DNA from 2 places in the Neisseria oralis genome. Region 2 is predicted to be linked to the other one. Evidence: predicted binding sites of a transcription regulator. Region 2 holds the regulator's gene; the other holds the start of a gene.
What was found. Region 2 encodes sigma-54, which starts transcription at its own class of promoters, with help from an activator protein. Its sites were predicted from a motif close to CTGGCACGCTTCATGCTT; they were not measured.

Region 1 (3,147 bases), on a different contig from region 2:
AAGCGGGTTAATTTTTCAAAGCGCAATTCGTCGTTTCACCGTTCGGGCAGTCATGCAGACATCCCGTCATTCCCCGTCAGGTTTTCAGACGGCCTCGGCAATTAAAATCCGCCTTATCCCGTTTTCGCCGCAAATCCAATCAGTATAGGTTGGGCATCCATGCCCGACAATGCCCCCATCCGATTTACGGCAACCCTCTACCCGTCATTCCCGCGCAGGCGGGAATCCAGACCTTTCCCTTGTGGAACCGTGGAAGAAAAAAGGTTACCTCACCCCGACATTCTGGATTCCCGCCTGCGCGGGAATGACGATAATTTAAGTTGCCTGAATGCTTTAAACACCATTCCATTAACTCTGATGGTTTTTGGCAGTAATGCCCAACATCCCATTACTAACGGCAAGGGGATGGTAAGAAATTTTTTGGAATCGCATCTGCCGCCGACGAATCACATGCCCACACAATAATGTTTTCAGCATTACCAGAAGGATTAACGGTCGGCACTAATGTTAAAGTTTTCCGTCTGATGGCAACATTCGCCTTATCACTCATCGTAATAGTAATTTTTCCATTTGCATCTACCTTTACCGTTTGCACATATTTCCCATTCGGGCTATCGGCCGTACCATAATTACCGATGCTTATCCACCCCTGCCCGAAATACGAGGTACTAATATCTGTTTTAATCGTACTGGCAAATAATAATGCTTCCGTTACCTGTGCGCGGGCTGTGTAATTATTGTAAATTGGAAAAGAAATAGCTGCCAAAATACCGATAATTGCTATTACTATCATCAACTCAATCAGAGTAAATCCCTTTTGTAAAATCGCATGTATCATTTTATTTCCCAAGCAATATTTAAGACAACTGCAATTACTTCTTGATTAAATTTTCACTATAAAATGAGCGTATCTCCTGTATAACCAACGAGATACGCTCTATTCAATTAAATATTAAAAATTAACGGCAAGCGGCAGGAATGTATTTAGCTTCCAAATTACCGGCAGCACCACCGGCAGCACCACCACCAGATTTTTTGGCTTTACATTCCCATGTTACGGCACCAGAAGCAGCAGTAGGGGTCAGAACGATTGATGCGCCTTTTACACCATCGGCAACGCCTGTTGAATTCATCAAAGCAGTGATTACACCATTAGCTCCGATGGTAACCGAAGTTACATACTTACCTTTAATATCGGTGGAGGCAGCAACACCTGCGTCCGCATTATTTTTAGGAAATTCACCTTTATCTGCATAGTATTCAGTTACAGCGGTTTTTTGACCGTCGGCCAAAGTAACTGCTTCGGAAATTTGCGCGCGGGCTGTGTAGTCTTGGTAAGCCGGCAGGGCGATGGCGGCCAGAATACCGATAATGGCTACGACAATCATCAATTCGATCAGGGTGAAACCTTTTTGCATTGCTTTCATTTTATAAACTCCAGTTTAAAATGTGAATAAATTGTTTAATGTTATAAATAAAATCCGTAATGTGCTTGGCACGTTTCTATTATGAGTAAAACCTAAAAGAAGGAATATACAGCTTCCCGGCTTGGCTTTTACTACTTTCCAGCTTTGCCGGACATTAGGTATCAAGCAACGGGCGTGCCAATCAGCTATATTTTTTCGAATCTTTATTTACAACTTTGTTTTTAAACATTTTTATATTCATTTAGCCTGCGAGCGGTATTTCTTGGGTGCTAATATGCCAAATATTTATTCATGCAATATGACGTTTTCCGTCATATTGTGCTTTTATGATTAAGGCATTTTTTACATTTTCCGTCATATGTCATTTTTTGGCACATGCGGTTTGCGCGTTATGTATATCGAAACAGGCGGTATGTCTTGCCGATTGTCGGTTTTGCATCGTTATTTCCCTCAGCGTGCCGTCGGGCATAAATGCCCGACCTACTTTATTGCGTCCTTAACCGTCATTTCCGCGCAGGCGGGAATCCAGAACACGGCATTTTAGGAAACCTTTTTTCCGACAAGTTTATGTACGGACAGGTCTGGATTCCAGCCTGCGCGGGAACGACGGGGACGGGTATAAAGTGCCGAGGCCGTCTGAAAATATTTTCAGACGGCCTCTTGGTTTGTTTTATCGCAATGCACTGTTTCAATCAGCAATGTACCAGCGTGCCTTCATTTTCGCCGGTAACGACACGTTTGAGCGAGCCTTGTTTGGCGATACCGAAGACGACGATGTTGAGTTTGCGTTCGCGGCAGAGGGCGAAGGCGGTCGCGTCCATGACTTTGAGGTTTTTGTTCAAGGCTTCGTCAAAAGTGATGGTTTCGTAGCGCGTGGCGGACGGGTCTTTTTTCGGGTCTGCGGTATAAACGCCGTCCACGTTGGTGGCTTTGAGCATAACGTCGCAGTTCATTTCCGCTCCGCGCAGGGCGGCGGCGGTGTCGGTGGTGAAGAACGGGTTGCCCGTACCGGCGGCGAAGATGACGACTTTGCCTTCTTCCAAATATTGAATGGCTTTAGGACGGGCGTAGGTTTCGGCGATTTGCTGCATGGAAAGTGCGGATTGTACGCGCGCTTTGATGCCGAGGGTTTCGAAGGCATCTTTGAGGGCGAGCGCATTCATAACGGTTGCCATCATGCCCATGTAGTCGGCAGTGGCGCGGTCCATACTGCCTGCTTGGGCGGATACACCGCGGAAGATGTTACCGCCGCCGACAACGATGCCGACTTGTACGCCCATTTTGACGACTTCGGCGATTTCACCGACGGTTTGGACGATGGTGTCGTGGTTGATGCCGAAAGGGTCGGAACCCATCAGGGATTCGCCGGAGAGTTTCAATAATACGCGTTTGTATTTGATTTGCTGTGTCATGGGATACCTTGCTTTCTTTGGGTGGATAGCGCTCGTTATGCAGGGCAAACTGACCATTCGATAACGGCGGTATTTTGCTCCGTAAAACGGCATATTCTGCGTTAAAAATACTCGCAAGATGTCCAATCTTGCTGCGCTTTTTGCCTTGAATCTGCCGTTTTCCGTACAAAAAACCGACTCGTTCCAAATGCTCAGTTCACCCTGTGGCGCTGCTTCAATTCGGGGAAAGGGCGTTTGATTTTTCAGACGACCTTTCGGGATGTTTGGCTGACAGGGTAACGCGTTTTCCGTGGGTGTATGGGTTTGGA
Region 2 (3,147 bases):
GGACAAGGTGCTGGGTTTGCAGTTCCATCTGGAGGCGGATGCGGACAGAATCGAATATTGGCTGGTCGGTCATGCTTGCGAATTGGGTGTTGCGGGGGCGGACGTGCGGCAAATCCGCGATGATGCGGCGGCATTCGGTACGCTGTTGCGTCTGGCCGGCGAGAAGACGGTGTCGGAGTGGCTGAGCGGAGCGTTGGCCGGTTCCGAATAAATAATGCAACCGATAATAAGCCGGAGGCCGTCTGAAACTGTTTTCAGACGGCCTCCGGCTTATTGGCAGACTGCTGCCGTTGTTTGTTTCCCGTTTATTCGGCGGCGGGTTTCACCGTATTGCGCACGTCGTTGCTTTTTTCTTTGTATTTCAGGACGGCGCGGTCAATTTTGTCCATCAATACGTCGACGGCGGCATACATGTCGGCTTCGACGGCTTCGACGTGCAGGTCTTTACCGGCCAAATGGATGTCGGCTTCGGCTTTATGGTTCACTTTTTCCACCGAGAGGGTAATGGCAACGGAAATCACGTTGGAAGCATGGCGGCTGATGCGCTCTAATTTCTCGGTAACATGGTTTTTGATTGCTGCGGTAACATCAAAATTCAGACCGGTAATTTTCAGATTCATAATACAGCTCCTTCGGTTGTGTAAGCCCGCCCGTGGGGCAGGTGTGGAAAAATCCTTATCCGACGGTTTTGCGCTTGTGCGCGGGGGGGATGTCGAGCGACTCTCTGTATTTGGCTACGGTTCTGCGGGCGATGTCGATGCCCTGTTGTTTGAGCAGGCGGACCAGAGCTTCGTCGGAATACGGTTTGCTGCTGTTTTCGTTGTCGATGAGTTGCGAGATGACGGCTTTGATGGCGCCTTGGCTGACGCCTTCGTTGTCGCTGTCCGTGCCGACGGCCTGTGTGAAGAAATAGCGTAACGCAAATATACCCCGCGGGCAAGCTAAATATTTCTGGTTGGCGGCACGCGAAACGGTGCTTTCGGCCACGTCCAGCTCGGCGGCGGCGTCTTTCAGCAGCATGGGGGTGAGGCCGATTTCTCCGAAAGTGAAGAAGTCTTCCTGTTTGGCGACGATGTACTCCGCCAGACGGATAACGGTGTTTTTGCGCAGTTCCAGAATGTCGATTTTCTGCCTGGCCTCGTTGAGTTTGTCTTTCCACGCCGCGTCGCCGCTGCCGGCTTCCTGAAGCAGGTCGCAGTATTCTTTGTTGAGGCGGATTTTCGGCCATGCGGCATCGTTGCCGATGACTTTCCAGCCGGATGCGGTTTCTTTGACCCATACGTCGGGTTGGACATAGGCCGTCGGTTCGGCGGAGGCGAAACCGTAGGCGGGATAGGGGTTGAGTGCGGCGATGATGTCCAAGGCCGTCTGAATGGTTTCGACCGAGGCTTCGGGAAATGATTTGCGGAAACGGGCGATGTTTTGTTGGCGGTTTTTGCCTAATTCGTGGAGGGAGTCTTGAATCAGGTGGGCGGCGAGTTGGCGCGCGGGCGAGGGGGGCAGGCGCATGAGCTGGAGCATCAGCGATTCGGTCAGGTTGGCGGCGGCAACGCCGGGCGGGTCGAAAGTTTGCAGCAGGTCGAGGGCGTTTTGCAGGTCGTCTTCGTCAAGCATCCAGTCCAGCGGGGTATTGTCGATGACGTCTTCGAGGCTGTCGGTGAAGTAACCTTGTTCGTCGAGAAAGTCGATGAGGATATGGACGTGCGCCGCTTCTTTTTCGGTGAGCGGATGCTCGCAGACTTGTTTGTGCAGGTAGGTGTTGAAATCTTCTTCGGCAGCGATATTGAGCCACGCGTCTTCCGCATCGTCGCCGCCTATCTGGCCGCTGCGCGGCAGGGCGGCCGAAATTTTGCTGTTGAAATCCGCGTCGGTGAATTCTTCGGTTTCGTGGCGTTCGAGCAGGGGATTGTCCTGAAGCCAGTCTTCCACTTCGCGCTCGATTTCCAGGCCGGACATTTGCAGTATGCGCAAAGACTGTTGCAGGCGCTGGTTGAGCTGCTGGGTTTGTTTGAGTTTCAGGCTGAAGTTTTGGGTCATGTTGTAAGTACGTTTTGTTATTGTCTGTTTAGCGGCAGCCCGTGTTGTTCTGATGCGGCTGCTTCCCTTTAATCCGGCAGTCGGAACCGGATGTGTCTAGGTTAAAACTTTTAGAGCTTTGGGTCAAATATTTGCGGCAGGCCGTCTGAAAATGCCGTATCCCTTTGTTAATCGTTGTTTCGGGCGGCCCTGTCCGTTCAATATTTGAAATTTTCGCCCAAGTAAACGGAGCGGACTTGTTCGTTGTTGACCAGTTCGTCGGGTTTGCCTGCGGCAAGGACCGCGCCGTCGCTGATGATGTAAGCCCTGTCGCAGATGCTGAGGGTTTCGCGCACGTTGTGGTCGGTAATCAGCACGCCGATGCCGCGCGATTTGAGGAACTCGATGATTTTCTGGATGTCGATGACGGCAATCGGGTCGACGCCGGCGAAGGGTTCGTCCAAGAGGATGAAGCGCGGCTGCATGGCCAGTACGCGGGCGATTTCGACGCGGCGGCGTTCGCCGCCCGATAACGACGGGGCGGGATTGTGGCGCAGGCGTTCGATGTTGAGGTCCGACAGCAGCCTTTCCACTTCGCTGTCGATGCGGTTTTTGTCTTTGGTGCTGATTTCCAGAATGGCGCGGATGTTTTGCTCGACCGTCATTTTGCGGAAAATCGAGGCTTCTTGAGGCAGGTAGCCGACGCCCAAGCGGGCGCGTTCGTGTATGGGCAGGTGGCGCAATTCCTGGCCGTCGAGCATCACGCTGCCTGCGTCGGCGGCAATCAGGCCGACTATCATGTAGAAACTGGTGGTCTTGCCGGCGCCGTTGGGGCCGAGCAGGCCGATGACTTCGCCGCTTTCGATTTCGAGTGAGAAGTTTTTGACGACCTGGCGTTTTCGGAAACTTTTTTGAAGGTTTTGAACGACAAGGCGGCTGGCGGTTTCGGTCATGATATGGCTCTTCGGGATGGTTGCTGTGTATCGTTTGCTGGTGTGCGGGGCCGTCTGAAAAGCCTGCGGGCGGGGTTTCAGACGGCCTTTACATTATTTTTTCTGTGTGCTGGAGGGCTGGATGACGACGCTGACGCGGCCGGATTTGGTGCCTGCCTTGGCGGAGGATTTGCCGCCG

Region 1: a site for sigma-54 is predicted at 1,591-1,608, ahead of ACI43T_RS08535 (pilin). Genes of this name have one in related genera too.

Annotation. Positions count from the first base shown of each region.
Region 1 covers NZ_JBJGEB010000008.1:40,517-43,663, forward strand. Annotated here, with positions in the region: gene ACI43T_RS08530 (pilin) at 392-838, opposite strand; gene ACI43T_RS08535 (pilin) at 960-1,427, opposite strand; gene pyrH (UMP kinase) at 2,120-2,839, opposite strand.
Region 2 covers NZ_JBJGEB010000001.1:119,696-122,842, reverse strand. Annotated here, with positions in the region: gene ACI43T_RS00590 (glutamine amidotransferase) at 1-211, shown strand, start outside; gene hpf (ribosome hibernation-promoting factor, HPF/YfiA family) at 306-620, opposite strand; gene rpoN (RNA polymerase factor sigma-54) at 676-2,037, opposite strand; gene lptB (LPS export ABC transporter ATP-binding protein) at 2,235-2,969, opposite strand; gene lptA (lipopolysaccharide transport periplasmic protein LptA) at 3,063-3,147, opposite strand, start outside.